DNA from 4 places in the Anaerobacillus sp. 63XJN7_5_ISO-PGPR-S23-430 genome. Region 3 is predicted to be linked to each of the others. Evidence: riboswitches for the same ligand, from Rfam matches in the RefSeq annotation. Region 3 holds a riboswitch; each other region holds the start of a gene.
What was found. Region 3 has a riboswitch for S-adenosylmethionine ahead of mmuP (S-methylmethionine permease). Riboswitches for the same ligand answer to the same signal wherever they lie in the genome.
Positions count from the first base shown of each region.

Region 1: it holds a riboswitch for S-adenosylmethionine, as region 3 does, so the genes downstream of both, AC0VYJ_RS13535 (sulfite oxidase-like oxidoreductase) here and mmuP (S-methylmethionine permease) in region 3, are expected to answer to the same signal.
Region 2: it holds a riboswitch for S-adenosylmethionine, as region 3 does, so the genes downstream of both, AC0VYJ_RS11880 (homocysteine S-methyltransferase family protein) here and mmuP (S-methylmethionine permease) in region 3, are expected to answer to the same signal.
Region 4: it holds a riboswitch for S-adenosylmethionine, as region 3 does, so the genes downstream of both, AC0VYJ_RS04155 (2,3-diketo-5-methylthiopentyl-1-phosphate enolase) here and mmuP (S-methylmethionine permease) in region 3, are expected to answer to the same signal.

Region 1 is NZ_CM149686.1:2,556,123-2,564,296, forward strand. It holds gene AC0VYJ_RS13505 (TVP38/TMEM64 family protein) at 1-543, opposite strand, end outside; gene AC0VYJ_RS13510 (ABC transporter ATP-binding protein) at 540-1,526, opposite strand; gene AC0VYJ_RS13515 (ABC transporter permease) at 1,540-2,358, opposite strand; gene AC0VYJ_RS13520 (ABC transporter permease) at 2,355-3,239, opposite strand; gene AC0VYJ_RS13525 (ABC transporter substrate-binding protein) at 3,208-4,446, opposite strand; gene AC0VYJ_RS13530 (copper amine oxidase) at 4,724-6,073, opposite strand; gene AC0VYJ_RS13535 (sulfite oxidase-like oxidoreductase) at 6,371-7,033, opposite strand; SAM riboswitch class I at 7,117-7,215, opposite strand; gene AC0VYJ_RS13540 (GNAT family N-acetyltransferase) at 7,277-7,741, opposite strand; gene AC0VYJ_RS13545 (GNAT family N-acetyltransferase) at 7,938-8,174, opposite strand, start outside.
Region 2 is NZ_CM149686.1:2,241,530-2,249,703, reverse strand. It holds gene AC0VYJ_RS11910 (response regulator transcription factor) at 1-443, opposite strand, end outside; gene AC0VYJ_RS11905 (sensor histidine kinase) at 445-1,830, opposite strand; gene AC0VYJ_RS11900 (four-helix bundle copper-binding protein) at 1,961-2,290, opposite strand; gene AC0VYJ_RS11895 (F510_1955 family glycosylhydrolase) at 2,455-3,429, opposite strand; gene AC0VYJ_RS11890 (YdhK family protein) at 3,554-4,129, opposite strand; gene murB (UDP-N-acetylmuramate dehydrogenase) at 4,288-5,211, opposite strand; gene AC0VYJ_RS11880 (homocysteine S-methyltransferase family protein) at 5,652-6,701, opposite strand; SAM riboswitch class I at 6,781-6,890, opposite strand; gene AC0VYJ_RS11875 (DUF3895 domain-containing protein) at 6,983-7,972, opposite strand; gene AC0VYJ_RS11870 (bifunctional 2',3'-cyclic-nucleotide 2'-phosphodiesterase/3'-nucleotidase) at 8,094-8,174, opposite strand, start outside.
Region 3 is NZ_CM149686.1:4,191,605-4,199,778, reverse strand. It holds gene qoxB (cytochrome aa3 quinol oxidase subunit I) at 1-1,911, shown strand, start outside; gene qoxC (cytochrome aa3 quinol oxidase subunit III) at 1,926-2,534, shown strand; gene qoxD (cytochrome aa3 quinol oxidase subunit IV) at 2,536-2,862, shown strand; gene AC0VYJ_RS21620 (spore morphogenesis/germination protein YwcE) at 2,956-3,240, opposite strand; gene AC0VYJ_RS21615 (hypothetical protein) at 3,421-4,002, shown strand; gene AC0VYJ_RS21610 (GNAT family N-acetyltransferase) at 4,018-5,193, shown strand; gene AC0VYJ_RS21605 (SGNH/GDSL hydrolase family protein) at 5,607-6,839, shown strand; SAM riboswitch class I at 6,925-7,027, shown strand; gene mmuP (S-methylmethionine permease) at 7,110-8,174, shown strand, end outside.
Region 4 is NZ_CM149686.1:762,526-770,699, reverse strand. It holds gene AC0VYJ_RS04190 (MFS transporter) at 1-691, opposite strand, end outside; gene AC0VYJ_RS04185 (ATP-binding protein) at 954-2,027, shown strand; gene AC0VYJ_RS04180 (alpha/beta fold hydrolase) at 2,036-2,917, opposite strand; gene AC0VYJ_RS04175 (GNAT family N-acetyltransferase) at 3,029-3,547, shown strand; gene AC0VYJ_RS04170 (acireductone dioxygenase) at 3,601-4,134, opposite strand; gene AC0VYJ_RS04165 (methylthioribulose 1-phosphate dehydratase) at 4,185-4,808, opposite strand; gene AC0VYJ_RS04160 (2-hydroxy-3-keto-5-methylthiopentenyl-1-phosphate phosphatase) at 4,771-5,469, opposite strand; gene AC0VYJ_RS04155 (2,3-diketo-5-methylthiopentyl-1-phosphate enolase) at 5,466-6,665, opposite strand; SAM riboswitch class I at 6,760-6,869, opposite strand; gene AC0VYJ_RS04150 (aminotransferase class I/II-fold pyridoxal phosphate-dependent enzyme) at 6,953-8,125, opposite strand.

The sequences.
Region 1 (8,174 bases), 1.6 Mb from region 3:
TGATAAAAAACTTGCCCCCAGAAAATTCAATGCAATGGCACCTGGTAACATCCCCAGCAGCGTTGCTAAATAGTATTTCCTCCGATTCACATTAGAAACCCCACAAACATAGCTAACTAAATCAAAATGAAGAAAAGGAACGAGACGTAACAAGAGTACATAAAGAAAACCCTTTTCTGATAATCGTTTCTCAAGGTTTTCTCCCTTCCGCTTCCATGATTTCGGTAGAATGTTCATTCCTAATTTTCTTGCTAATGAAAAGAAAAGAAGAGCTCCTGTTGAACCACCTACCACCGCTAGAACTGTACCAAGTAGAGGCCCGAATACTAAGCCACCACTGATCGAAATGATCGATGTGGGAAAGAGCACAAAGGGTCTACCAATACAAATAAGCAAGAAAATGAGCGGAGCATAAAAGCCGAATGATGAAATCCAACCACGAATGTGAGAGGGTCTAAAATCAAATACATATTGATTAAGTAAGTAAATAACAATGATAAGTGCCGTCAACGATAATCCTTTTAGAAGTGTTTTAACAGTCATTGGGCAAGACCCCATTGATCTTTGGAATATTCTTTCATGTCTTCCCTCTTAGCACTTAATAGAACTTCTTGACCCGCAACTAAACGACTGTCTGACATGACAAGAATACTTCCCTGTTCCCAGGATATACGATAGCATTCTATGTTGTTTTTTACTGTAACCGCGCTTACCTTTCCTAAAACAAACGTACAATCCTGGTTACTTTGTTTATCTTGCACAGAAATGGCTTTTAATTTACTAAGCGGAATAAACCCTTCTTCTAGAGCTAATCCTTCTCCAATAATTTTAGCGCTCTCCATAGATGAAGGATTCGTGACAACATCATAAGGATGACCGATTTGGATGAATCTCCCCTCATACATAACAGCAAGCCTATCACCCATTTCGATAGCTTCGTCACGGTCGTGAGTAATAAACAGTGAAGTAATCCCTTCTTCTCTTAATAAATCCTTCACCTCACTACGAAGTGATTCTCGTAGTGCAGCATCAAGTGAGCTAAACGGCTCATCTAATAAAAGAAGATCTGGTTTCAGCACAAGCGCTCTTGCAAGTGATACTCTCTGCTTTTGACCACCTGATAATTCATGAGGAAAGGTATCTTTCCATTTAGACAGCTTTACTTTATTTAACATTTGTTCAGCTTGCCTAACGCGTTCGTTTTTTGATACTTTTTTTCTTTTCAAACCATAAGTTACGTTTTCTAGTACTGTTAAATGAGGAAATAATAATGAATCCTGAAACATCAAAACGACCGAACGATCTTCTGGTTTCAGCCTTACAATTGATTTTTCTCTTAAGTAAATGTCTCCTTCATTTAGTGCTTCCAAACCAGCAATACACCTGAGGAGTGTACTCTTACCGCATCCTGATGGTCCTACTACTGTAAAATGCTCACCTTCTTCTAAATGAAACGAAAGGTTCTGCAAGATGGATGTATTTGAAAATTTCTTATGAAGGTTTCTGCATTGCAATAGCTGGTTCAAAACAATCTTCCTTTCAAACGCGATTAACAGCTCGAATAACCAGCCTCAACATAACTTCCACCAGGCCAATAAATAGAAGGGGAAGCAAAGCAAAAAGTATTGAAAATCCTGCAATAACTGCTTCATTCGAACTTGAAAAATAGGGATAATATAATAATGGGAGGGTGATCACTGTACCTCCCCCAATAATAGCTGTAAGCGCATATTGTCCTAAAGATATAACAAAAGTTAATAACATTAAGCTTCGAATACTTGGAAGTAATAAAGGTAGGGCTACTGTCAAAAAGCGCGTCAACGGACCGGCTCCTAGTACAGCAGCCTGCTCATTTAGACTACTTCCCATTCTCTCATAGCCTGCCCTCATGACACGAATGGCATAAGGTAGCGTAGGAATCAAATGAACAATGACAACGCCTATCATCTTATCTGCTAAGCCAAATTGTATCATCGTAAATTGAAGCCCCATTGCGAGTAAAATGCCAGGTATTAAAATAGGGGATAGCAATAGTCCCTCAATAATGGATTTTCCTTTAAACGTATAGTGAGAAAGAGCCCTGGCCGCTGGTATTGCGAGCAAAATATTTAATATTACAACTAGAAGAGCAATCTTGAACGTTGTAACAATTGATTCGATTAATGAAGGATCTTTCATAATGCTACGCCACGCATCCAAACTTAGTTCGTTTGGAAATAACGCAGGCCACCTCCACCCTTCGGAGACGCTTTTCATTCCTATTGTTACAAAAGGTAGGATGAATAAAATAATAAACAAAACAAACACGAAACTAGTTGCTAACTCTCTTTTCCCTAAACGCTTCAAAAATAACCTCATCTGTTTCTCCCCTTTATCATTCTAAGCCTATGTTTTTGCACAGCTCCGATTGAAAAGGTCGCAAGAAGAAGGGCGAGCACTCCTGGAAGAAGCATAGCAGAAAATGCAAGTGGTCGCTTGCTCCAATCCCCATCATAAAACCATTCGTACGCTCTAACTGGTAACATTTCTGGTCGTGTGACACCTAATAAATATGGGATTTCAAACGCAGAAGCAACAAATGCTAATAAGATTACTGCTGTTTCGATGAGAATCGGGAGTATCCAGGGTAGTTCAACGGTTTTAAAAACATCCCACTTACTTCCACCTAGCGTTCGAACGACTTCAGAATAGCGATGATCGATCTCATAATAAACAGGCAACAGCATGAGAATTACAAAAGGAACTTCCTTCCAGACATATGTTAAAATGATCCCCAACCCAAATTTCTCTTGAACAAGAACTGGAAAATTCCCTCGACTCTCTAATACTCCCATTTGATAAAGTAGAGTAGAGAACAGTCCACTTTGCGAGAAAAACAAAAATACTAAATAACCTGCAACAAAATGCGGAATTAACATCGGTATCCATACAAGTATCTTCAACGTTGAATCTTTAAATAGCTCATATAACATTCTAGTCATTACTAATCCTATCACTAACGATAGTAAGGTGGACAGGACGGCAACTCGAAACGTTAATTTAAGGGAATGAAAAAAAGCATGATTACTAAAAAGTTCCGCGTATGTTGCAATAGTCCATTCCCCATCTATTGTTTGAAAACTTTGAGCTACCGCTGACCACATTCCATGCCCTACAAGTAGCAATGTAACCGCAATCGCAGGTAATAAATATAAACGTAATTTCCACTTATTGCTCAATAACCCGATTCGCCCATTCATTATTAATCCACTCCGTGTAACCTGTATCTAAGTCTGGTAGCTTATATTCATTTAAAACCTCTGTGGAAAGTACGCTTTCTCCCCGGTCAAGATTACCAATAATCTTCTGATCCTCTTCACTCAATTTATCGAAATTTAATACCGTACCTTCCCCCCACATTGTAGGATCCATTTTAGCTATTTGAGCTTCTGGCGATTCAAGAAAATCAATAACTGTCATAGCTCCCTCTGGATTCGGACTATTAAATGGAATACTGAGATAGTGTGTATTTGAAACCGATCCAGGATCTTTTAGAACAAATGACTTCGTGCTTTCAGGAAACGTCCCATTTTCAATTAAACTTCCTGCTCTTGCTTCGTTAAAGCCCATAGTCATTAGGATTTCCCCCTGACTATAAAGCGTATCAAGTTTAGTCAATGATTCAGGATAAGTTTCACCATTACGCCAAAGATCAGACTTTATATCATCAAGATAGTTCCACACGTATTCTTCGGAATCTTTAATAATTTCTTTATTAAATTCCTTTGCCAGAAGACCCGACTCTTCGCCTGCACCTTTTATGAGTAGGTGCTTCACGAACGTATTACCAGTAAAATCCGAAACGTTAGGATACGTAAACTTCCCAGGATTATCGTGAATCCACTGCTTTAACTCCTCAAGTGTACTTGGAGGTGTATCGATCTTGCTCGAATCGTAATGAAAAACATATTGAACATTTCCCCACGGAGCTTCTAATCCATCAATTTCCGTCCCTTGATCATATTCAGCATTCTGATCCTTTGATCCAATGTATTCTTGAAAATGAGGCAGCTTCTTTGAGAAAGAACCTAGTAATAAATCAGCATTCTTAGCATTTTTGAAGTTTGCGCCATTGATCCATATGACATCAATTGTACCTTTGTTTTTATTTGCTTTTTTCTCTGTTAAAAGTTTTTGCATAAATTCTTCGGTATTCATCGGCTGACGATTAAGCGTAATATCATACTCCTCTTTTAATCTTGGTGCTGCCCATTCATCAATGTACTGATTAATGCCTTCATCTCCTCCCCACATAAAGAGATTTACCTCTGTTCCATTAGAAGAGGATACGATTTCATCCCACTCCTTTGATAACACCTCTGTTTTACCAGTTTCATTGGTTTCACTATTCCCACATGCAACAATAAAAAGTAGCGTTGCGAAAATAAATGTAAACTTTCGCTTCATCTAATTTCCCCCTCATATAAACTATCCTAGCAACTGAAAGACATATTTGACGAACTTGATTGTGTTTCATAGTCAGGCATCATCTATTTTCCCATTATCAGTATACCTTTTTTATAAACAAGATGCTGTAACGCTCCTTACATCTCAAACTTTATTAAAACCATTTCCTATAGCGTAAGTACGACAAGTTCATTGTCCTTTTCACGAAGAAAAGCAATAGCCACTTTGGCTATTGCTTTTCTAGCGGGTATGTTAGGCTACCCTATCATCTATTCCCTTAGCTTTTCTGCATTTTTCTACGAACAATTACGCCAGTTGCAGCCATAGTTGCAAGAATGGCTGCAACAATCCATTCGATTGGCATTTGCTGTTCAGCTGTACCACCCATACCTGTTTTAGGCATATCAGTTGGCATAGCTTCCATAGCGAATTTGTCCGGGAATTGGTTTACGAAAGCACCAGAAAGTCCCTTTGCCGGCTTATACATATGAGCATAAGCTTCACGAACCGAATCATAAGCTGCATCGTAGTCTTCCGTAGTGTAGCTATCAAACGCAGATATTAATTGATTCACATGCATTTGTAAACCTTCAGATAATGGTCCCGCTTCTAATCTACCTTCAGTTGCTGTTTCAAGAAAACTTGAGAAGTCTGCACGATAGTCTTCCAGCGCTTTTAGTGCTTTTTCTTGAGCAGCTTCATCTTCAGCTCCTGTCGCTTGAACATATTCTACAAAGTTACCGATATGTCCAGACCACATTTCTTTAAATTGATTTCCTGCTTCTTCACCATATACAGAAGTTATCGCAGCAGCTAGATCATCCGTATTCTCGCTTAGTGCAGCTGCAGATGCATCAAAGTCTTCTGATCCGTCGATTCCGTTCTGCATTGTCATCATTGCAAGACCAGCATGTTCAGATAATAAATGACCTAATGTTGCACGAAGATCAGATGCTGGTGTTACGGCTTTTGTGTTCTCGAACTTGTCTGGGAACTGATCAGTAATGGCACCAGAGAATCCTTTAGCCACCATTTGCATGTGAGCAATCGCTTCACGTTCTTTCTCGTAAGCCATCTCATAATCACCTGCTACATAGCTATCAAATGAACCAATCAACTGATTAATGTGAGCTTGAAGTCCTTCAGACAATGTTTCAGCTTGAAGTCGTTCTCCTGTTGCATTTTCCAAGAAATTAGAGAAATCTTCTTTATAACCATCTAAGCTATCTAAAGCTTTTTGTTTTGCATCTTCATCTTCATTACCTGTTGCTTTCACATAGTCAACGAAGAAACCGATATGATTGCTCCAAATTTCATTAAATTCAGCTCCTGCTTCTTCACCATAAACGGATGTAATCGCAGCTGTAAGGTCTTCCGTGTTTTCACTTAAGGCACCAGCAGAAGCTTCAAAATCTGCAGAACCTTCAGCTCCTTTTCTCATTGTTTCTACTGCAAGATAAGCATGCTCACTTAGTAAATGGCCAAGATCAGCACGAAGATCAGCACCTGGTGTTTCTACTGTAGGCTTGTCCATTTGCTGGTCGTGGTCAGAGGCAAATGCTCCAGCAGTTGGTATTAAAAGTGAAAAGCTAAGCGGAACAATTAATAGTCCCTTTTTCCAATCGATCACTTTCTTTTTCATATTCTTGTTCGTATTCATTTTCAAATCCACTCCCCTTAATTTTGATTTACACTTAGCTAACGGAGGGAAGATCCATTTAGATCATTCTTTTTTTAAATTCTTCTCTTTTTTTAATTACCAGAGAATAAAAAGTCAGCAAAACCCACACATACTAAGGTTCTGCTGACTTTCAAGTTTTAACTATTTTTTTATAGATATGATGATATTTAGAATGTGATAATAAACTACCTTTTCCTCAATCAATTCTATATGTGTTAATCACGCCCGCTTTTTTAAGAAAAATTAATCAAACTCTTTTTTCTCCCATTCATCTTCTGGTAGTCCCAAATCCTCTCCAGAAAACCTTTCTTCTTTAAATGGATCGGCATGGTTATGAAATCCGTTTTGTTCCCAAAAACCAGGTTTGTCTTCATTGATAAATTCTATACCTCTGATCCATTTAATACTTTTCCAGAAGTAAAGATGCGGTACAACTAACCTGAGAGGCCATCCGTGTTTTGCCGTTAATTTCTCTCCATCGACTGAGTGGGCAAGAATAACATTATCTCTCATTAAGTCAGTGAGGTGAATATTCGTTGTATAGTTATAGTCACCATGTAGCATAACATGGTTCGTTTTCGGTACTATCCCATATGCGTTCATAAAATCCTTAATCAAAACCCCTTCAAAAGTATTATCAAACCTAGACCACCTTGTGACACAGTGAATATCACACTTTACTTTCTTCTGTGGTAAGGCAAGTATGTCGCTATAGGAAATGATCACTTCCTTATCAATTTCTCCAAATACACTTAGGTTCCATGTCGACATCTCATACACAGGTACATCACCTTCATGTAGAATAGGGAACCTTTCTGTAAGTACTTGCCCCGGTGGCAGACGATCACCATACATTTCACTTGCATCTGGAACTTTCATTTTGCGAATACGGTCAGCTTTTTTCAAATCCTTCACAACCCGTCTCTCATTTATTGAATCGTCTAAAAAACTCTTCCTAACTAATAAGGAAGAGTTCGCTTCAGAGCTCTTCCTTATCTCTCAGAGCATAGACTCTGCTGGATTTGGCACCTTGTCTATCAGGTTGCCGGGCATCAAAGGGCCAGTCCCTCCGCCTCTCTCAATAAGGAAATTAAAAAATGTAATTTTGATTCATTCTATCGGTCTATTTAGTATTTTGCAATTATTGTTTTAAACGAGGTTTTTCTTCATTTCAACAAATTGAAATTCTCCCCCATTGGTTTGTTGCATAAACAGATGAGTGATTTGAAATCCAGCCCTTTGATACACTTTTATGGCTCGTTTATTAAATTCAGCTACTGCCATTCCAAAGGAAGTTGGACGATACAATTCAACTGCTTTTTGAAGGCCAGCCTCCAAAAAAGAAAAGCCTTCTCCTTTTCCAACATTATCGGGAGACATTCCTAGACCAATTTCTATATGGTTGTCTTCATGCTCATGAAAACTAAAAAAACCAATAAGATGATCCCTTTGGTAGACGCTCCAATAATTTTCATTGCTGGCTGCATCTTCCCGGAACTCTTTTAGATCTTCAAGATCCTCGTCCATATTATAAAATGAGTATACCCCATCATAGTCCCACGAGATAATTCGCTCGACTTCTTCTTGACTTATTAACTTAAATTGATATACCAATACTCTCCCTCATTTCTGTGTGATTGAAAAGGAAAAGCCCCATGCTGGGAAATGCATGGGGCTCACACTTTATATTTTAAGGGGGGCAGGAACCGGGGAAGTCCCTGCAAAAATAGTGTAGCAAGTTCCAAGGGCATGATGATTGATTATGAGTTGTTTTTCACATTCTTTTAATAAATGAAAAGAAGCTGGACAACTATTTATAAACCATGATCGTTTGAAGTTCTCGAAATCCAATGTCTTTATAAATGTATTTCGCGAAGTTAGAGGAATACACATTCAAACGAATTTCCTCATATCCCTGTTCTTTGAAGTTTTCAATACTCGCTTGAACGAGCTGCTTAGAATACCCTTTCCCACGAAACTTTGGAAAAACAAATACATCATAAATGAACCCATGCTTGCTTTCTGTAAAATAATCCGTGTTTTCTCC
Region 2 (8,174 bases), 2.0 Mb from region 3:
ATAAGGGAATCGTTGTAAGAAACAAGATGTTTATCTGCATCCCACGTGAGTCCTTTAAACACCAATTGGTTTAAATCAACCTGCTTTAAGCGTCGAGCGACTGCCTCCATTCTAGCAAGGAGAACTCGTTCATCGAAAGGTTTAGTGATGTAATCATCCGCACCTAGCTTTAGTCCTTTTACAATGTCTTCTGATTGTTCACGTGCTGTTAGCATAATAATTGGAACATCTGACTGCTTTCTGATCTCTTCACATGTTTTCCAACCATCCATATCTGGCATCATGATATCTAACAAGACCATATCCACATGATTTTCATTTAGCTTATTAAGTGCATCAAAGCCTGTGTTTGCTTTATATATTCGATACCCATGTGGCTTTAGGTAGAGAGAGATTAACTCAACCATTCTTTCTTCGTCATCTACAGCTAAAACATACTTCATTTTATTCAACTCCTGCTATGGCGATTGTCATTGTCGTGCCTTTCCCTTCTTCACTTTTAGCAGATATGCTCCCACCGTGTCTTTCAACAATTTCTTTGGCAATAGCAAGACCGAGTCCGGAGCCACCATATTTTCTTGATCGGGATTTATCAACACGATAAAGGCGTTCAAAGATGAAAGGTAAATCCTTCTCAGGAATCCCCTCTCCTTCGTCGACTACTTTTATGATGACTGTCTTTTGAGAGACGCTGACATCGATTAATACATGTTTTCCTTGTTCACTATAGTGTAAAGCATTATCTAACAGATTTAACATCACTTGAGAAAACCTCGCAGGGTCAATCGTTAAGCGAATATCGTTCTGACAGGATACTATCAAATCAATTCCTTTTCGATCAAAAGCAGGCTTCACTTTCTCTCTAATCTGATGAATTAATGGACATAAATCGACTGATTCACGATCAATCGAAAACCCTTGTTGATCCATTTGGGCCATATCAAATAAATCTCGAACGAGCGAGGTTAAGTTTTCGGATTCTTCCTTAATAACGGCTAGATAAGTGTTTCTCTCGTCGGATGATAACGCTTCTCGCTGAGCAATGTCAGCGTAGCCGTTAAGATAAGTTAATGGTGTTCTGAGCTCATGTGCAATATTAGCTAAAAAATCACTGCGGTCGTTTTTTAATCGTAGCAAATCGTCGGACAAGCTCTGGATCGCTTTGGCTAATTCTCCTAATTCGTCGTTTCGATCTACTTTTAATGAGACATCATGATTCCCTGTACTCATTTTCTGTGTGGCTATTTTCATATCAATCAATGGGCGTGTAATGATTCTTGAAAGGTAAATAATTGTAATAATGGTAAGGAAGAGTGCTAGTCCACTAATAATCAAAAATTGGGTCGTTAAGTGGTCTCGTACGTCGCGAATACCTTGTGTATCAAGAATCATATACACGTTTCCAACAAGCTCATCATCAACAAAAATCGGAGAACCAGTTGTAACAAAAGGTTCTTTACCCCAATCTCCTTCCACAATAGCTCCTGTTACAGGGAGTGTATTTGAGGAAGCAATGTTTTCTTCAATAGTAGGCATGACTTTATTGGAATGAACAAGGATGGTATTCTTTTCATCTGTTATGACTACCTGCGTCTCAGCTTCAGATTCCATAAGTGCAACGTGTTCCATTGTCTCACGATCGAAATGCTTCGCTAGTACATCTCTATGGCTATTCCCTCTTGCTAGAAGGGCATCTGTTTCTGCCATAATGCGTTCGTTTAAAAAACCGAAGTACAGCACCATGAACAAAATACCTTCGAGTAATAAGATGCTTATGAGAAAAAACAGACCTAATTTTGTCGCTAATTTACTTTTCCTCTTTATTCTCATGTCTTTCTCCTTTATGAACAGCTAGTGTAACAGTATTATATCGAGAAAGTGTGCAGGGTGTCTGCATTGTACAAAACAGCTGCATAAAAAAGAAGCCTGTCTTAGTAAACAGACTTCCTCACTATCTTGATTATGATGCTAATTTCTTGCATTCTTCTGCACATTTGAAACAAGCTTCAGCGCAATCTTGACAATGTTTGTGATCATGCTTCTTACATTCATTACCACAAGCTTCACAAATGGTCGCACATGCTGTGGCGAGTTCAGCAACAAATGGTGTTCCTCTCACGAGAGCTTGTTCGAGGTAACCGCAAATATCAGAGCATTCTCTGTCCATGCGAATACATTCCGCCATCATATTGACATCGTCTTCTTTTAAACAAGAATCGTAGCAGTGATTACAGGCTGTCATACATTCATGAAGTGTTTGAATAACCGATCCATAATTTTCATGTGACATTCGTTCATTCCTCCTTAAAAGTTAAGTACACTGTCATATTTTCCTATTTGATCCAGATTAAACGTCATTAGCAAATAAAGTTGCAGGATAGGAAATTTCATTATTTCTGCACAAATTCTTGATAAAAGAAGGGAATAGAATACGGATTCTTCTCTGAAATCAACTTATTTCTTGATTTTCCCTTCATTGATTAAAATAGTCCAAGATTTCCCATTGTCAGTTGTTTGATAAAGACTACCACTTATTGAATGAAAGACAATCTCATCCTTATTTTGTGGATTAACTGTAACATAATCAATGGTGTCTAAAGTTTGATTAGGCATAGTCACTTCTTCCTCTTCACCGTCTTGCAATGATTGAACAATGAGCTGATTCCTAGGTTCCTGCACTGCATAAATAAAGCGATCCTCTAGAAAAACCATTGTGCTAACAGCTACTTCTTTCGTGATTCGAGTAAACGACTCACCTTGATTACGAGAGAGATATAACCCGGAAGGAGAGGTTATAGCAACAAGGTTCGAGTTACTTGGATGAGTGAATAACCCACTTATTTGATCGGGAGTTCCTTTTAACGCCACATCCACCCACTTTTTAGCATCCTCACTATAATAGACGCCTATTTCCATTTCGCTATTTCTTTGTTGATTTACTGCATACATGGCGTTCGTTTCATATCCCACAGCTAAATAATGAAAATCAGATTCGCCTTGAAAACCTAGCTTTTCTAATGTCTTGCCTCGGTCTGTACTTTTGATTAATCCAAGTGGATTTGGTAACGCAGATCCTTCTCCAGGGTGTCCACTACTATAAAATCCATCAGCTACAGCTTGGAATCCCATATAATCATTTTTGTTTGTTGTGGCTTCGTACCAGATTTGATTATGATAAATTAGAGGACCGTCGTGAGTAGCCACTAGCAGTTCATTACGGTTACCGGGATAACCGATCCCGTGGACATGATCGATTTGGTTTCTATCAGCTTCTTTATAAATGGCAGAGTTACTGATGGATGCGAGATTTGCTTGTTTTTGTCCTGTATCATTTGATTGATTTTCATTTAGTGACGATTGATCATTTTGACAAGCAGATATTATTACAGTGAGAATTAAACCTATTGTATAGAGCGATATTTTCTTCAAAACTTTTCATCCTTTCTACTTGTATGTGACGATAGCGTTAGAAAATCTAGTGGAAGAACGGCAGATATTAGTGAACCTCTTTAAAATAACCCGAACCTAACCAGTTCGGGTTATGAAGGGTCAATTATTCAGTTAGGGTTAATTCGTCTTCCGTTACCCATTTATGATTCGTTACTTTTTCGCCACCAGTTGTTGGTGTGTAGTCGATCATATATACGGTAGTTTCTGTAGCGGATTCGACCGTTGCAATCGCACCTTCCATTCCTTCCATATGAGAAGCCATTAATGTTACTTCAGTTCCTGATGGAAGTGGAGCTTCATCTGGATCTTCCAGTTCTTCATGAATGACCCATTTATGATTTTCTACGGGTTCTCCGCCATCTTCAGGGGTGTAAGTTACAACATAAGCTGTCGTATCATATGCCCCCACAATAGTTGCTTCTGCACCTTCCATTCCTTTCATATGGTTCGCTTCAATGATCGCCGTGCTACCTTCTGGATAAGTCGGATCTTCAGACTTTTGTAGCTCTTCAGGTACCTCAGCAGAGCCTGAATGATTCATCCCTTCCATATTACTTTCAGAGTTTGCCTCTGTGTTATTAGAGTTTTCATTTACTTGTTCATTGTTGTTTGCACAAGCAGCAAGAATGAGCGCCATTGATAATGTTATTACACCAATCAATTGAGTTTTACTTTTCATGATAGTCCTCCTCTAGTCTTTGGAATTGTATGCCAATATCTACTTTATCCGTAAAGTATGCACTTATTGTGCAGATTTCATTTGTTCACAGATTTATCGAATATCGGTGAAAGAACACTAAAAGGCCGCTCTTTCTGTAAGAGCGGCTGTCATGTGAATTATGGTTTTTCAGGTGGTTCCCCTATGACGCGAACTTCACGTTCAAGATCGACATCAAACTTTTCTTTTACTGTTTGCTGCACATGATGAATCACGTCCAGATAGTCAGTCGCTGTCGCATTATCGATATTTACAATAAAGCCAGCATGCTTTTTGGAGACTTCAGCTCCACCGATTCGTGTACCCTGAAGCTGTGAGTCCTGAATGAGCTTACCAGCAAAAAGGCCAGGAGGACGTTTAAACACACTGCCACATGAAGGGTATTCTAGCGGTTGCTTTGTTTCACGTTTTTCCGTTAAGTCATCCATGATTGCTTTAATATCCTCATACTCTCCAACTTTAAGCTTGAAAGTAGCTTCAAGGACAAGAAGACCATTTTCTTCTACATTACTATGACGGTAAGATAAATCAAGTTCATCAGCTGTCAATTTAACGAGCTTTCCTTCCTTTGTTACAGCAAGAACGCTTTCGAGACAATCCGCGATTTCTCCACCGTATGCTCCTGCGTTCATATAAACAGCTCCGCCGACAGATCCTGGGATTCCGCATGCGAATTCGAGCCCACTTAGTTTGCTGTCACGAGCAAATTCAGAAGCATCAATAATACGTGCACCAGCTTGAGCAATAACTTTTTCTTCTTCTTTTTGAATGGCTTTTAGTGACGAAAGATTCAGGACAATTCCTCTAATGCCTCCATCTTGAATAATAACATTAGAGCCTTTTCCTAAAATGGTTAATGGATAGTTAGATTGATAGGCGTACTCAACTGCTGCTCGTGCGTCCTCTAGCGTGTTAGGAAACACAAGGACATCCGCACATCCACCCATTCTTGTATACGTATGTGCATTTAATGGCTCATTTATCTTCAGTTCCGCACTGGGTAAAATGGAGCGGAGTTCATTTAATACATTTTGATTATTCATAGGCTACCTCGCTTATAAAACAGTTCGTTTTCATTGTGGTTTGAGTTCAATAATGTTTCATGGACATATTCAAACACATTTAAAATAATAACACAACTACTTGATAAATATGATGTTTTTCATAAAAGAAGCCTTTAATTCGAAAAGAATGTTACTTGGAAAGCAACTTATATAGCGGAAAAATCAATCTCAGACTTCGTGATTGGAAAAATGCTGTTATCCTATCAAATGCATAAATCATTGTATTCGTTACTCTTCTACAGATACTGTTACTAATCATCGCCAACGTTATCAAAAATAATCAGCTTATAGAAAAAATGTAGTAGATATAATATCCTATGTAAAAATGTATTTTAATACTGTAGTACAGGTGTACAGATAGGGTTTTTGGTAAAAAAACAACAACCGGAGAAATTAAGTTCTCCGGTTGTTGTTATGAATTAAGCTTTTGTTCGATAAGCCGTATTGTTATCTTTCAATGTCTCATCAGTTCCAAATAAAAAGTGCTTTTCCATATTTGGAGAATATACCGAGTTTACAGTTGTTCTGCCAACTGTTTCAGCCACCTCTCGCAGCATACTTGGAGAAGCCCCGCAACAGAGTCCGAAGTAATTGACGCCAACCTGCTTTGCTTTCTTAGCCCATTCCGCTAGTTCATAGCGATTGCAATAAAGCGGGTCTAAAGAGGTTGGAAAGGTCGTCTCTGTTGGCAATGTACACGCACAGCCACCGTCTGGTAAGTTAAAGAATGTTGGGTGTTCTTCTGTTGTACGATAAGGGATTGGAAGAGCACCAACATAGCCGTTAACAGACTGTCTAATTTTTTCAATGTAAGGCTGCATTGTGGCAGGTCCTCTAAAACAATTCATGCCAACAACTAGTGCACCTTGCTCTTCTAATAAACGGCAAGCTTCCTCAACGGTATAGCCGTCCCTTAAAATGTTCTCACTCATAAGTCCGAGTGTAATTACAGCTTGAAGATCCTGCTTTTGAATCTCTTCTAGCGCTATTTTTGCTTCTTCATAGAAGTAGAAGGTTTCGCCGTTGATGAAATCTACGCCTTCTTCTTTGCTCCATTTCACCATTTCAGCAAAAATTGACCGAATTTGTTCCTTACTTTCCTCATCTTCAGGATCAAATAAGTTTGTATTTGAAATGTTTCCAGCAACTAGCGCTTCTTCTTCAGGGTGTTCCTTCGCGACTTCTTTAGCCAGGCGGATGGCTTGTCTATTGAGCGGTTCTAACAAATCTTCTTTTCCAATAATCCTCATTTTCTCTCGATGACCATTATACGTAAAAGCAAGTACGACATCTGAACCTGCAAGCATATAATCACGATACGTTTGTTTTAGCGCTTCAGGGTTGTCTAGGGCAACTTCGGGTACGAATGATCCTGCTTGTAAATAACCACGACGCTCTAGTTCAAATAGATAACCTTCCCCGCAAATAACTGGACCATCTTGCAATCGTTCTTCAAGTGTTCTTTTCATGTGTAACAGCTCCTTTTCTGGATAAAATAAAAAACCCTCTTCTTAAACAATAAGAAGAGGGTTTGCTAACATAATCCTCCTCTTATCTTCCAGGTGATATCACCTGTAGGATTTGGCACCAGCTTCAACTGTAGTTGAAAGGTTGCCGGGCATCATAGGGCCTATTCCCTCCGCCGCTCTTGATAAGAGTGTTGATTTAATTTTTGAACATGTGTGAAATTATAGACCGGTTAACTGGAAATGTCAATCACTTATCTGATAATTACGAAATGTTAGGATAATCACTTGCTTTTCAATCGATAGATGCGATCTTCACGCCCTATCGGCTCGACTGACATTGATCCAGATGCAACAAATGAATCGAGGTAGGTACAAACAGCATAATAAATTTTTGGTTTCTTTGTGGAGTATCTCTTGTCTTGTACCTTTCCTTCCTTAATCAAAAGCTCACAAATCATCAGAGCACTTTCCATACCTTGCTGAATATAAGAGTCTACCTCTTCCTGTGTTGTAAATGAAAGGTCCCCTACAAAATAGGTTTCCTTAGGTTTCTCGCTTGTCTTTTCTTGTAAAGGTTCTTGAACATCTTCCGCGAACAAATCAAAAGCGCCTTGTAATTCCTCTTCTGGTTTCGGTTCTTCCTGGTTGCTTTTCGGGTTGACTACTTGTTCTACAGTGTTGCTTCCTCTTTGAAGAGCTTCTTTTTCTTCACGATAAGATCTGATTAAACTGTTTAGCCTTTTTTCTTGTAGATCTAGTAATGGAAGATTTAATGAAAGTGGCTGTTCAATGTCTAGTGGAAGGTTCAATCCTTCAGGAATGTCGTATGTAGGATAGCCGTTCTGTCTTTTCAACAGTAGCTCATCCAACTCATAATCTATTTCCATAAATCCCTTCACAACTTCTCTCACAATGGAAGCGGGTAATCCGGTATGCTCTTCGAAATGATTTATCCCGAAACGCCGTGTTTCTCCTGTTTTTGCATGTCGAACAACATACTGATACCGTAAAGAGCGACCGCACTCACATTTTAAATCATCTGAAACGAAGCCCGCATCGATGTAATCTTCTAGTATCCAATCATCAAGCAGCATCCTGATTTCTTCATCCGTTGCCCCACTTGGAATCATCCGCCCTTTACTTCTAGCAATTACATTCGCAAAAGCCGTTTTTTTACCGCGTTTAAGAAAATTCATTACATACGTTTGTTGCTCAATTGTCAGATCTGAAAAAAGCTCATCTCTTTGGGTGCTTGTCAGGCTTTGTGTCATATAAATCCCTTTCTGTACGATAGTAATGCCATTATATCAGTAAATATTCCAATATTGTTTGCATCGGATAAATTCTTAAAATAAGAAACGCCAATTCTGATGAATTGGCGTGAATTCGTTCTTAACGATGGCGGCCGTGCTCGCTCTTATGATTATGATGATGCTTTTCTTTTTTCTGTTTCGTTAAGTCGAGTGTATATTT
Region 3 (8,174 bases):
CCGCTGATCTATGGGGCGGATGTATCAATTGCACTAACATTGATTGGCGCAATCTTCGCCTTAACGTATTTCAAAAAGTGGAAATGGTTATGGACGGAATGGCTAACCACTGTTGACCATAAAAAACTCGGTATCATGTATATCATCGCAGCAGTTCTTATGCTTTTCCGCGGTGGTGTAGATGCCATGCTCATGAGGGCGCAATTAACGGTTCCAGATTCAAGCTTTTTGGATGCGAACCACTATAATGAAATATTTACAACGCACGGAACAATCATGATTATTTTCATGGCTATGCCGTTCTTAATTGGTTTAATAAACGTTGTTGTACCATTACAAATTGGTGCACGAGACGTTGCTTATCCGTTTTTAAACGCAGTAAGTTTCTGGACTTTCTTCATGGGGGCTATGCTCTTTAACATTTCATTTGTTATTGGTGGATCTCCATCTGCTGGTTGGACAAGTTATGTTCCATTAGCTGGTCTCGAACTAAGCCCAGGAGTAGGGCAGAACTATTACTTACTCGGCTTACAAATTGCAGGTATCGGTACATTATTAACGGGTATTAACTTCCTCGTTACGATTTTGAAAATGAGAGTACCATCTATGAAGCTTATGCAAATGCCTATGTTTACATGGTCTTCATTAATTACGATGGTTATCATCATCTTTGCATTCCCGGTTCTTACCGTGGCACTTGCACTTATGACGTTTGATCGTCTGTTTGGAAGTCACTTCTTTACAATGATGGATGGCGGTATGCCAATGCTTTGGGCAAACCTCTTCTGGATTTGGGGCCACCCTGAAGTGTACATTGTTATTCTTCCGGCGTTTGGTATGTTCTCAGAAATTATTAGTACATTTGCACGTAAGACACTTTTCGGTTATAAAGCAATGGTTTATTCCATGGTCGTTATTGCCGGACTAAGCTTCCTAGTATGGGTTCACCACTTCTTTACGATGGGAGCAGGTGGAGCAGTTAACTCATTCTTCTCCATCACTACGATGTTAATCGCCGTTCCGACAGGTGTGAAGATCTTTAACTGGCTATTCACTCTGTACAAAGGGCGAATACGATTTACGACAGCGATGCTTTGGTCGCTTGCCTTTATCCCGAACTTCGTTATCGGTGGGGTAACAGGTGTTATGCTAGCGATGGCAGCTGCTGACTATCAGTACCACAATACGTACTTCCTAGTTGCTCACTTCCACTACGTGCTCATCTCGGGTACTGTGTATGCTTGTTTCGCAGGTCTATACTTCTGGTATCCAAAAATGTTCAATCACCGTTTGAACGAGCGTCTTGGTAAATGGAGTTTCTGGATTTTCGTTGCAGGATTTAACTTATGTTTCTTCCCGATGTATTTCCTAGGTCTTGCAGGAATGCCTCGTCGTATTTACACTTATGGAATTGGAGACGGATGGATGAGCTTGAACGTACTTGCTACGTTCGGTGGTATGCTAATGGGAATCGGATTCTTGATTCTTGTTTATAACATCTACTATAGCTTCCGTTACTCTCCACGTGAAACAACTGGTGACCCTTGGGATGCTAGAACACTTGAATGGTCAACACCAGCTCCAGTACCGCATTATAACTTCGCTCATCTTCCTGAAGCGAAAGGACATGATGCATTCTGGATTATGAAAGAAGAGAAGAAACAAGGGAAAACACCTGAGAAGAAACCTTATAAACCAATTCATATGCCTAGTTACTCTGGCGTGCCGATTGTGATGAGTGTATTCTTCTTTATTGCAGGATTTGGTATGGTATTCTCTTGGACTTGGATGTCTATTCTTGGGCTAATTGGTGTCCTTGCAACAATGGTGATCCGTTCATTTGATTATGATAAAGGTTTCTACGTTAGCGTAGAAGAAATAGAAGAAGATGAGAAAAAAACTACTTTATAAAGGAGGCGTGAAGCATGGAATCAGTCGAATATTCTCCTAACACGCCTTTAGAATATCAGTCGGAAACTGGCCGACTGAATATTCTAGGCTTCTGGATTTTCCTCGGTGCCGAAATCGCTTTGTTCTCAACGCTGTTTGCCACTTATCTAGTATTAGTTGGTCGTACAGCTGGCGGTCCAGGACCAGAAGAGCTTTTTGAAATTAGTGGTGTGTTAATTGAAACATTTTTGCTACTAACAAGTAGTTTCACATGTGGACTTGCTATTCACTATATGAGAAATCATTCTCTTAAAGGATTGTTTCTCTGGTTAGGTATTACACTCGCATTAGGTTTAGGATTCCTAGGGTTTGAAATTTATGAATTTGTTCATTACATTCATGAAGGTGCTGCACTAACAACTAGTGCCTATTGGTCTGGCTTCTTTGTATTAGTCGGAACGCACGGTGCCCACGTAACAATGGGTATTGCATGGATTTCACTTATTTTGATTCAATTGAAGCAACGCGGATTAACACCTGACACAACAAGGAAGGTCTTTATTTCAAGTTTATACTGGCACTTCCTTGACGTTGTGTGGATCTTTATCTTCACAGCAGTCTACTTGTATGGGATGGTGATGTAAGATGGCCTCAAACAACGAGCAGACAAATAGTCATAGCCACTTCCCATGGAGCCACTTAGTTGGTTTCGGTCTATCGATCGTTTTAACACTACTTGCTTTATGGGTCGGATTCGCTTCAGACTTTAGTTTTAGAACGATTATGATTATTGTTGTCATCCTGGCATTGATTCAGGCAGCGATTCAGCTCTTAATGTTTATGCATATTACTGAGAGTGATAGTAGCCGAATTCAGGTCGGAACGATTCTTTACGCAGTTTTCATTGCGGTTGCAGTCGTTGCCGGTACAATCTGGGTTATGTCATTCGGCATGCACAATATGAATATGTGATTCAAAAAAAGCTGTTCACCTCAAGAGGTGAACAGCTTTTTTTAAATTGAAATTTTGTAGAGATTTATGAATCTCCACAGTACTGTTGAAAATTTAGTCTTCTATTTGTGACATTTTCTTTGCAAGTGAACGTTCCTTAAGGAATGGGCGAGCAAAGATGAGATAAGCCGCTAAATGAGCGAAAAGAACATTAATCGCGAAAAGAGTAATAAAGAGTGTATGTGCTACTGGAGTCATACCGCCACCAATGTAGAAAATAAGTAGCGCCCAGATTGCCACAATAAACGGTGTGTGTAAGAAAGCAAGCTTCTTATAATCCTGCCACAGAAACAACGGTGTAGCCGTGATAACGAAAAGATAGACCATATAGACATCCATAGTTAACAACTCCTTTTTATGATACCGCTTACAAACTAAACTTATGTCGAAATAAAGAATAATTTGTGAATGTTTTGTTACAATTAGTATACCACAATTGTTCGAAAATTCTACACATATTTGAGATTTTTTCAGGATAACTTTATGATTTAGAAAGATAAAGAGGAAAGAAGGTGCATGATGAAGAGATTCATCTTACTTATCATATGGCTTGGGTTTATACTGTATTCAGTTTTTCTAGCGCCAGAAGGAAATGGTCCTTATCTTTCTGAATTATTAACGATGAATCAACCCGATCCCAGTTTGCTTGCCATGTTTTCACTACTCGGAGTATTTCCTGCTGTTTTTGCTGTATTGCTGTTACGGAGCGACCGTGGTTCAATACCAGCATGGCCATTTGTACTTGGTTCATTTGTAGCTGGGGCATTTAGCTTAATGCCATATTTTATTTTAAATAAGAAGAAGGATGCCCCCAATCGAACGCCAGATAAGTTGAGGATATTACTTCAATCTCGTGGTCTTTCCCTTGTCCTTATTATGATAGCTCTTGGTTTAATGATTTACGGACTAGTGGCTGGAGATGCTTCTATTTATCAAAAAGCTTTTCTAGAATCGAATTTTGTTCATGTGATGACGATCGATTTTCTAGTTTTAACAGGACTCTCTATTCTGGCTTTACGTGAACGCGACCATGTGTCAGGAATACATGGTGTTCTACCGATTATTGTTCCACTCATGATTGTAATAAAAGGAAAACATTAAAATAGGAGGCTTAACATGCGAAGATTAGAAAAAAGCGAAGTAATTGATGCCGTACGACTTTCAGAATATGCTTTTCAATATAAAGTTCCTGATAAAGATTTAGAAGAAAAAATTAGGGGCTATAGTCAACATGAAATATGGGGAGATTTTGAAGGCGACGAGCTTGCCGCTAAGCTTCATTTAATTGATTTTGAAACAAGGATTGCTGGGAAAAAGTTCGCTATGGGCGGTATTGCGTCGGTTGCAACATACCCTGAGCATAGAAGAGGTGGGAGAGTAGCACGTTTACTACAAAACGCCCTATTGGAAATGAAGAATAGAGGACAAACAATCTCTTTTCTCCATCCTTTCCAAATTCCCTTTTACCGTAAGTTTGGTTTTGAAGTTCTGAATGACTGGAAAAAGTTAAATTTTAAGAAGGAAGATTTCAAACTGTTACCACGTGTAAATGGTAAAGTTCGACGAATTGCACTAGAACACGTTTACGAAACGCTTAATCCAGTATATGAAGAATTTGCTAATCGATTTAATGGCATGCTTGTTCGAACGGAAAGCTGGTGGCGGGAACGGGTATATTCAGAAGGATTTCAGTTTGCGGGATATCGAAACGAAGAAGGCAGATTAACAGGATATGTGTACTATCAAGTAAAAGATCGTTCGATTGAGGTAGAGGAATTGGTTTGTTTGGATGGTGAGGCGAGACGAGGGCTTTGGAATTATATCTGTCAGCATGATTCCATGATTGATGATGGAACACTTCTGACGAATGTAGCCGATCAACTTCCTTTCTTGCTAAATAATCCTAAAGTGAAAACAATAGTTGAAGCCTATTTCATGGCACGAATCGTAGACGTAGAGAACTTTCTAAAACAGTATCCATTCAAGTTAGATAAGAATGAATCATTCTTTCTACATATTACAGATGAACATGCACAATGGAATAATGGGAGCTATCATATTAGCGCGGAGGGAGTTAATGTGTACAAGGGAGATAAAGAAAATGCCGCTTGTACGCATCCACCTAAACGTGGACTACGATGTAATATTAATACGTTGACAGCCCTTCTAACTGGCTATCAGATGCCGGAATTGCTTTATGAAGCAGGTTTACTGCAAGGATCAGAGAAGGAAGTAGCCATTCTGCAAAAAACAATACCGAACAGAGAAACGAATTTTATGGATTTCTTCTAATAAGTCCACCTTGGCCTGCTGCTTTCTCAATTGTTGAGGTAAATGAATTAATAATCGCTTTTGTTTAATTGAACCGTTTTTCATTAAAAAATCCCCTCTTTCAAATAATGAAAGAGGGGATTTTTTTGTTGATCTTCCTATGGACCGGATTTTTAAATTGATAATGTGCGAATCTTATCATCTTATTCCGTTTTAACTGTTCGTAATCTATATATCAGTTTGTTTGCATGTTTTTTACGTTAAAGCTCAAGCGGCTTCATTCTATAGGAATAAGGGTATGCTTCTTAATTAAGAATAGGAAACAAAGAGTGGTCGACCAACTGAGATTATTGGAAATATGCGAAGGCTTTTTTATCGGAAGCGCTTTGGAAGTCACAAGTTCAATAGAAAACAACATGAGAGGCGAGAAAACAATGACACGAATAGGAATTGGCTTTATCATCATTGCACTCATTGGATCAATCAGTTTGGTAAGTGCAAAAGGATGGCCTTCATCAAATAATAGTGCATCAGAAGAGAGTGAGTGGGTCGGATCTTGGACAGCAAGCATGCAGGCGCCTGCTCAGGATGGAAACTCGCATGAAGGTTTTAAGGATCAAACAATCCGCTTAATACTTCGTCCCCATATGGATGGAGATCAAATGCGTATTCGACTATCTAATGAATTTGGTTCATTACCTTTATCTATGAAAGAAGTAAGGGTTGCTGTCTCCAAAGAAGGTGCGAGCGTAGACGGCGAGACAGATCAAGTTATCACGTTTAACGGAGAGAAATCCGTTACAATTCCTCCAGGTGAAAAGCAGTATAGCGATTCGATTGAATTCCCTGTTGGTGCGGATCAGAATCTTGCTGTCAGTTTATCAGTAGATGGTGAGACTGGACCTACAACATGGCATCAGCGTTCAAACCAAACGGTGTACATGTCGGAGGAAGGGAATCATGCTGGGGATACGGAAGGTACATCATACACTTCAAAAGAAGAAGCCTGGTTCTGGCTAGATCGATTAGAGGTGGTTTCAAATAATTCAGTAGATGGTGCACTCGTCATAATGGGGAGTTCAATAGCGAATGGCAATTATTCAACTATGAATGCGAATAACAGATGGCCAGACTATCTTGCCAATCGAATGAATGAAGAAGAAGCTCAAGTGAACATGTCTGTCTTGAATGCAGGGGTATCTGCGAATCATTTAATTAATAGCGAAGAAGGAAAAGGCGAGAACGCATTAGCTAGATTAGATCGAGATGTTTTAAGCCAGGAAGGGATAAAAGCGGTTCTATTGCACGAAGGTATAAATGATTTAAGACACTATCCTGAATATGATTCAGAGAAAATCATTGATCGAATGAAAGCAATTATTAAAGCAACTCATGAAAAGGGTCTTGATATTTATGGAGGGACGTTAACACCATATAAAGATTCCGATATGTATACAGAAGAAGGGGAGAAAACACGTCAGGAAGTTAACGAATGGATCCGGACAAGCGGAGCCTTCGATGATGTAATTGATTTTGATAAAGCATTGAGAGATCCTAACGATCCTGCGAAATATCTCTCGAAGTACGATTCTGGAGATCATTTGCACCCAAATGATGAAGGGTACGAGAAGATGGCAGATACGGTTGATCTATCGATGCTTGAATGAATTAGGACTTTTTATCTAAGTTAACATAAATAGTTAACGCCATTGACAATAACTTGAATAATTGATATTTTTATTAAAATATATTTTCTTATCCAGAGAGGTGGAGGGACTGGCCCTTTGAAACCTCAGCAACAGGTCCATCGGATACTGTGCTAACTCCAGCGGGTGATAAACCTGATAGATGAGAGCCTTCGGTTTTATTTTGTCAGCAACGCACTCATTTTGGGTGCGTTTTTTTGTTTTCTGGATGGAAAAGTAAGGAGAAATAAGATGGAAAGCAAGCATGGTTTTCAAAGGGAAATGAAGTCAAGACATGTGGTGATGCTCTCACTAGGAGGGGTCATAGGTACAGGGTTGTTTCTAAGCTCTGGTTATACGATCCAGCAAGCTGGTCCTATTGGAACGATACTCTCTTACTTGGTTGGAGCATTGGTGGTTTACCTTGTAATGCTATGTTTGGGAGAGCTTTCGGTACATATGCCTGAAACAGGTGCTTTTCATAGCTATGCCGCTAAATATATTGGAGGAGGAACCGGTTATACGGTTGCGTGGTTGTATTGGCTAACCTGGACAGTAGCGCTAGGGTCTGAGTTTACAGCGGCTGGAATGTTAATGCAGCGATGGTTTCCGTTCATCAGCGTATGGGTATGGAGCGCGTTGTTTGCAGGCGTGATCTTTGTTGTTAACGTCTTAACAGTTAAATTTTTTGCAGAAACGGAATTTTGGTTTGCTTTAGTAAAAGTGTTGGCGATCGTGCTGTTTATTATCATAGGTGCAGCGTCCATCGTAGGGTTTATTCCAATGGACTCTGGAACAAACGCTTCATTATTCTCGAACTTTACAGATGAAGGAATTTTTCCAAATGGGGCATTCGCCATTTTAATGACGATGCTGGCAGTGAATTTTGCTTTTTCTGGTACAGAACTTATTGGTATTGCAGCGGGAGAAACATCAGATCCTGAACAAACCATCCCAAGGGCTATTCGCACAACATTAATTCGGTTAATTCTATTCTTTGTCGGTTCAATTTTTATCTTATCAGCTCTTCTACCCGCTTCGGAAGCAGGAGTGTTAGAAAGTCCGTTTGTAGCTGTGCTCGAACGAATTGGTGTTCCATTTGCAGCTGATATTATGAATTTTGTTATCCTAACGGCCATTCTATCGGCTGCAAACTCAGGGTTATATGCTTCATCAAGAATGCTCTGGTCACTTTCGAACAAGCAAACGATATCACCTGTTTTTGCTAAGCTCAACAAAAATGGTGTCCCTCTTAACGCTGTGATTTTTAGTATGGTGGGTGGAGCACTTGCGTTATTTTCAAGTATTATTGCACCA
Region 4 (8,174 bases), 870 kb from region 3:
CAAGATCCGTGATATAAATCCCTATGAAACTGTCATTTGCTCGATGCGGAATGGTTAAAAACATGATCGTAATCAAAAAGAGTAGGAAGCGAGGATTCTTTCCAATCCGTATGGCATCCCATACAGTAACAGGTTTATTATGTGTTTCGACATCTGATACTCTCATAGCTGTAAAAAAAGCAAGCAAAATCATGAGCATAAAAGGAACCAAAATAAAAGCTATACCAAAAAAAGCAAAAAACTGACCAACTACTAAAGTTGAAACTGCAAAACCAATTGAGCCCCAGGTTCGAATACTTCCAAAGTTTCTATTCACGCTAGCTGCTGTTTTAACAGCTAGACTATCACCAAGAGCCCCTGTTGGGGACATAAAAACATAGAACGCCGCAGCGGAGATGAGAATAAACACATAGTTATGGTTCGTTAGAAGAAAAATGCTAATGATGGCAACGCCAACTAACGTTACGAGTAGAACCTTTTTAATTGTTCCGAATTTATCGCTTATGTAACCCCAAAACGGTTGAGCCATTATGGCTGCAAGTGGTCCGATCGCTAGGATAGATCCAATTTTACTCTCAGACATACCACTTTGTTGAAAATATACTGGCATATAGCTAATGATGATTGTATTTGCTCCATGAAAAAAGAACAAGAACAGACTAAGGAAAAAGACAGAGTCTCTTTTGGTCATCTTTTAAGCCGTCCTCCCTTGCTAAATGTGATGCGCTCAAAATACTTCTTCTAACTCTATAGTAAGTACAATTGAATTGCAATGCGCTTTCATTGGGATTGGTTCCATTATTATTACTATATTCTCCTACCTTATCAACCACTTCGAACGCCAAAAATTTCCAATCTATTACAAATATCGATCATAATTTGAAGGGGATACGCATATCTTGTAGAAATATCCAATTAGTACTAAGTTAAAATGCTGATTATGGGGGATTTCTATGAAAAATGGAAGCGAGCTACAAGAGGCGAATTTAGATATTATTTTTCACCATATTTCAGATCTTATTTTCCAAATTCGTGTGATCGATGTTCACCATTATGAAATCGAAGCTGTAAATGAAGCTTATCTAGCAAGTTATGAGACTTCCAAAGAAGCCATATCTGGGCGGAGAATCGAAGACTTTCTAGGGGTTGACCAAGGAATACAAGCGATTAAAAGATTCCAAGAAGCCATGATTCGTAAGAAAACCATTCAATTTGAAGAAGGTTATTCTTTCCCAAAACAGGGCTACAAGCTATTTGATATTACACTAGTGCCACTTGTAGAAGAGGGGAATGTTTCGAGGATCATTGGAATTGCGAAAGATATTACCGAGAAAAGAATGAATGAAGAGCACCTTGCTCAATCCGAAAAGCTATCGATTGTTGGACAACTTGCAGCTGGGATCGCACACGAGCTTCGAAACCCGCTCACTTCTTTAAAGGGTTTCTTAAAATTAATACAGTTCAAAAACTCTGATCAAGACATTGATCGCTATGCCCAGGTGATGGATTCAGAATTTCATCGGATCGAACAGATTATCGATGAATTTCTTATTCTTGCAAAACCAACAAAAATTAATTTTAACTATAATCGAATCGATCTCATATTAGATGAAGTCATTGAATTGCTAAGTGGCCAGGCTAATATGAAAGCAATCATTCTAACAAAAGAGTACCACTCTTCTCTCCCAGAGATTTATTGTGAAAGTAATCAATTAAAACAAGTTTTTATTAATTTGATAAAAAATGCGATGGATGCTATCGGTGAAGAGGGAGAAATTACAATCTCAGCCCGAGAATGTAACGATAAATTACAAATTAGAATCATTGATAATGGTAGCGGAATCACAGATGAAGAGCTTGAGAAACTCGGCTCTCCGTTTTTCACTACCAAAAAGAACGGGACTGGACTTGGGCTTACGATATGCAAACGTATAGTAAAAAAACATAAAGGGAACTTAACTATCGAAAGTAATAAGGGGAAGGGCACGATCATTACGCTCACTTTTCCAAAGGGGGTTGGCAATTAACCCCCCTGTTATTCAGGGCCTTGCGTATGGCCCTTTTGCTTTGTTTGCTCCTTTAACCATCTCTCTACCATATATAAAGCTTCTTTAGGTTTTTGCCAATGTAGAACATGACCTGTCTGTGGAATAGCGTCAATTCTACATTCACCTTTCACTTCATTCCGCATCACGTTTGCTGCATGCTTTCTATTAGTTTCATCTGCTACAGGAAGTGTTGCCCTTAGGAGATAGATAGGAACATTTACCATATGAAAAATTTCTTTGCATGGTTCTTGATAGAGGGACTTCATAATCGCTCTTACTGTACTACCACTAGCCCTTAAGGCTACGCCATTTTTCCTTTCCTCCATATCCCTATGTACCATTTGCTCTAAATACTTGCTCCACCTTCCGATTTCCATTTTCTTCTTTTGTTCATATTCTTCCAATTTTCTGTAATGATTTTCTACCACCCATTGAGACATTTGTTCAAGAAGTTCTTCAAGCGTTAGTGACGGATCATCAGAAGAATGAAGATAACCGCCATCAATCATCACGATACCTTTTACCATTTTAGAGAATTGACTACTATAATGAAGTGCCAGGGCAGCTCCCCACGAATGCCCAATGAGCCAGACTGGTACGTCACTTAATGATGTACAAACCTTATGAAGCCACTCTGTTAGAAGTTCAAAAGAATAACTCTTATCTTCATTAAATGGAGGCGTCTCACCATGGCCTGGTAGATCAATCGAGATTAAATGAAAGTAATCCTTAAGACCTTCTGCCATCTCACTAAAACCAAGTGCATTGTTCGTTAAACCGTGAAGAAGAATGACAGTTGGCTGACTCCTATCTCCCCATTCAAAACCATGAACATAACTGCCATCTATTTCTATTATGATTTTTTTCATTTCACTTTTCCTTTAAACTATGACTTACTTCATATATTCGACTAGCAGGATTCATTCCCTCTCTCTCGAAATGAGTCTGATAGGAAAATCAAATTGAGATGGAGGTAATCAATGGAAATCAGAAAAGCGGTCGTAGATGATGCTTTAGCGATAGCAAATGTTCATGTAAACAGCTGGAGAACGACTTACCGTGCGCTTATCTCAGAAGACTATTTGAATTCATTAGACGTTCAAATACGCGAGGCTCGTTGGCGGAAAGGAATTGAAAATGGAAGTATTATCCTTGTGGCAGTCGAAGAAGGGGAAATAATAGGATTTGCGAATGGCGGAAAAAACAGATCAGCTGCTTACAAATTCGATGGAGAACTTTATGCGATATACCTTCTTGAAGAAGCACAGGGAAAGGGAGTTGGCAAACAACTTCTGTGCTCGGTAGCTAAACATCTTAGAAGCGAATCTTATCAGTCTATGCTTGTTTGGGTACTGAATGGAAACCCAGCTTCTCAATTCTACGAAAGTTTTCATCCACTTCAAATTGCCGTGGAAGAAACAGAAATTGCAGGTAAGACATTTAAAGAAACCGGCTTTGGTTGGAACGACCTGAATGAATTAATTGGATTTTGTAGCTAAAGGGATTGAAGCAAAATCAAAAATGATGGCCGTGACTGCTCACGGCCCTTTTTTCACTTCACACTTTCTTTTTCTTCATATGGATGGGCTACCCATCCTGATGGATCGATGAAAAGGCGTACGGCTACAACTTGCCGATCATCCATTAATGTAAAGAAGTGTGGTGTATCAACCGGTACAGAAATCACGTCACCCGGATCGAGCTCAACATCAAAATACCCCACGCTACCTTTAATGATAAAAATCCCATGTCCCGCCGTTATCGCTCTTACTTCGTCCTCAGTATGCACATGAACCTGTTCAAATTTTTTCAGAATCTTATCAAGATCAGGCGTTTGTTCAGAAAGTGCCACCACATCCCAGTTTCCATATCCATTTCGCTGAGCTAGAGAACGAATGTCATCATCAAATACACTCAGAATTTCATTTTTCTGTTCCTCTGTAACATGACAATTCCCCTTAAGAAACGTCGGTAGCTTCTCAACATCCCAATGTTCATATAACACTCCTTCATTCTGAAGAAATGCCCCTACTCGATCTTGACCTTCAATAACTTCATTTGTATTTCGTATTTTAATTACTGCCATTAATGCTTCCTCCTCTTTTGTTAAGCTAATGAAACTTTGTTGATTACTGATTAACTTACAATTGCTTGAAAGCTTCGTAATTTAAGATGATATTCAAAAAGGAATTCAAATGCTTCCAGATATTTTTTTGCTTCAAAACCATTACGTCCCCATACTGTAATCCCATGATTTCGCATCAAAATGGCTTTCGTGTCATTCTTAAGCACGTGCACCACATCATGAGCTAGTAGAGAAAGATCAGCTGAATTCTCGATAATCGGTACTGTCACTTTGTCATTCTGTCCCCATAAACCAAAAGCTTTAACTAACTCCAGTCCTTGAAACGTAACTTCTCCTTCTCCCGCAAAAAGTTCAGATATAACATTATTTTCAACTGTATGCACGTGTAAGCAACAGCCTGCATCTGTCTTTGAATAGATCGCCTGATGAATAATGGTCTCTGCTGATGGTTTCAATAGAGTCTCTTCAATTGGCTGCCCTTGTCTATCCACTAGAATGAAATCTTCTTTTGTTCGTTTTCTTTTATCCTTTCCACTAGCCGTTACTAAAAATTGAAGCGGCGAATCACTTACCTTAATTGAAAGATTTCCACTTGTTCCACGGAACCAATCTCTTGCTGCTAATTCATCTTTAATATCAGCAAGTTCGTTCCATCGATTCTCCACTTGGCACATGATTCTTCCCCCTTTCTTCAGTTAACTTTTCGACGATATCATCAAACGTTTCAAATAAAACGGCTGGAATGCCAAGTTCTTGACACTTCTCCGCTAAAAAATCTCTAGCAAACACAAAATCTGCTTGCTTTGAAGCTTCTAAATCGGTAATAGAATCTCCAATCACAATTTTTCGGTTAGCCTTTTTATCAAAACGATTTAATATACCTGGCTTGCAACAACCGCAATCTTTCGTACAATCGTCTCCACAGGCATACGGCCAAGTTATTGAGATGGTATCAGTAGTAAAATCACTGCCATTACAGAAGATATTTTCTTCTGGAATACCGTATGGCTTAAGAAGAGGATAAATAAAGAAATCGATCCCTCCACTGACGATATAGAGCTCGATCCCTTCTTGCCTCGTGTAGTCTACGAATTCGCTAAAACCCTGTCTGATTTCAGTTGTAGCTACTAAATAATCGAGTAATTCCTGTTTCAATTTGGAAGGGATTAAGTGAAACATCCTTCCGACCCCTTCACGAATGGAAATATTTTGAGCGAGCACATCATCTTTTATTTGCTCCCACTCTTTCGGAGCAAACCGTTTCATCAAAGAAACGATATTATCACTTTTCGTAATGGTGCCATCAAAATCGCAAAAAATAATCGGCTGCTTCATCGCACTACCTCCCCGCTCCCCCACTTTGTAAGAGCCTGATGAAGTTCCTCACTATTTTGAGAGGCCTGTTCAAGAGGTTGCTCTGTTAAAACAGCTTGAATGGCATCTCGGAAAGCTTTTCCGCCTGCAGCTGCTCCATCGGGATGCCCGTGCACGCCACCTCCCGCATTAATCACACTGTCTATACCGAAATCTTTTATAAGAAGCGGTACTAGTCCAGGATGAATGCCCGCTGAAGGAACAGGGAATGTTCTTTTCAGCTTATTATTTCTCGTTAAGGCTTCTGCTGTTGCGAGCGCCTCTCTTCGATCAAGCGCTACACTCCCATAAGGCGAAGGGAAAAGGGAAAAGTCTGCCCCAGCAGTTCGAAGCAACTTTCCAAGTAATAGGGAGTAACTTACCCCATGTGTGCTTGAGGCAGCCATTGCACCAGAGAATGCAGGGTGTGCCATGATTGGAACCGGAATATCCGAGTCCTCTGAAAGTGATTGCAATGCATCTAGTCCATATGTAAAAACATTAAACAGAAGCGCATCTGCTCCTAATTCCACAGCAAGCTTTGCTCGATCACTGAGGTTTGCCGTTCTTCCTGTTAAATTCACTGCGTAACGCGTTCGCTTTCCTGTCAATTCAGCCGTTTCATCCAGCATTTTTCGTAAGGCGGGTACTCGCTTTTCAAGAGGGGTTAACTCATTTTCAAAAAGGATTTCATCGTCCTTCACAAAATCGACTCGACCAAGCGCCTGCTGTTTCATTTGTTCCTGCAATTCGCCTAACGATTTTCCAATAACTCCTTTGAAAATACTCATAACGAGCGGTCGATCGTATACTTCTGTAAGATTTCGAATACCGTCTATTCCATATGCTGGACCTGGGAATTGATTTAGTAACCCTGCAGAGAACTCTAAATCAACCAGCTTAATTTCACCATCAAGTGAAAGCTTACCGATGACTGTTGTTAAAATCGCAGGTAGATCCGCACTGAAATTGATGGTGGGGTAAGCAATCGCGATGATGCCCTTTTCCCCTTTTTCCTCTACGTGAACGACTTCACCCTTATGCTTCTTTAACTGCTTTTTTTCTAATAACGGTAGATTGGTCCAAGTCCCAATCGTTAATCCAAGGGCGATCGCTTCAGCGCGCTTAGATAATTGTTGGTCATTCTTAACAAGGTAAGTTGCCACAAGATGACTCATCATGCTCATTCCTTTCCATCGCGCTAGTCCTCAATCTTTGATCATACAAAAAAGACCCCTTCACGAGGAAGAGGTCGTTATCACCATGCTCTTCCTCTTATCTTCCAGCTTTTGCTGCGAGAATTAGCACCGTGTCTTCAAGTAACCTTGAAAATCGGTTGCCGGGCTTCAAAGGGCTCGTCCCTCCACCTCTCTGGATAAGAGTATGCAACTATTCGTTTAAGTAATTGATTCGAATTATGCCAGACGTAGGAAATCCTGTCAATCTATTTTTTTACTTTTCTGAATCAAAAGAGATTAAGAGAATTAATTCGTTCAACTGCCTCCCTGAGTTTCTCTTCGGAAGTTAATAAGCCTACTCTCACATAGCCTTCCCCATACTCTCCAAAGCCGTTCCCAGGCGCAACTACAATTTGAACATTCTCAAGCAAGTAGTCCGCAAATCCCTCTGAAGTAAATGATTCAGGTACTTTTAACCAGGCAAAAAATGACCCCGCAGGAGAGGTTACATCCCAGCCAATATCGTGAAGCCCCTGTATCAATACATTCCGTCTAGATTCGTACGTTTGGCGAAGGTTCTCAACACATTCCTGTGAACCTAGTAAAGCTTCTGCAGCTGCTTCTTGCACTGCACTAAACAAACTAACGTAGAAATGATCCTGAAGCAGGTTGATGCTTTCCACTACAGATGGGTTTCCGACAGCGAACCCAACACGCCATCCTGCCATATTATACGTTTTGGAAAGAGTATAAATCTCAATTCCCACATCTTTAGCACCTTCTGTTTCCAAAAAGCTTTTAGGACGTTCTCCATCGAATCCGATCGCTCCATAAGCAAAATCATGAACGACACAGATGTCATTGGCATCCGCAAACCTAACCGTTTCATCAAAAAAGCTTTTCGTTGCTATAGCAGCGGTAGGATTGTTTGGATAATTTAAAAACATGAGCTTTGCTTTTGCAAGAGCACTCTCTGGGATCGCGCTATAATCAGGCAGAAAATCATTTTGTTCAAGTAACGGCATCATTTGCATATCCGCTTCAGCCATCGCAACTCCAGACCAATAATCAGGATAGCCAGGATCTGGCACGAGCGCCACGTCACTTTTATTTAACAAACATTGACTGACTTCTACAAGGCCAGCTTTTCCACCAAAGAGGACGGCTACCTCTTTCTCCGGATCAAGCTCAACACCAAACTCTCGCTTATAGAATTCAGCCGCGGCTTGTTTCAGAAAAGGCTGCCCCCTAAATGGCGGATACTTGTGGTATGCAGGGTTTTCAGCTGCCTGCTGCAAAGACTCGATAATATGTGCAGGCGTCGGCTGGTCAGGATTTCCTTGGCCAAGGTTAATAATGTCATATCCCGCCTCTACATAACGGTTCACTTTTCCAGCAAGCTTCGCAAAAAATTGTTCTGGTAAACGTTTAAGTGCATCTGAAGTTTGAAATTGTTTCAAATGGAATCACATCCTGTTAAAATTTTCGAGAAATTCTAATAAGTTATGT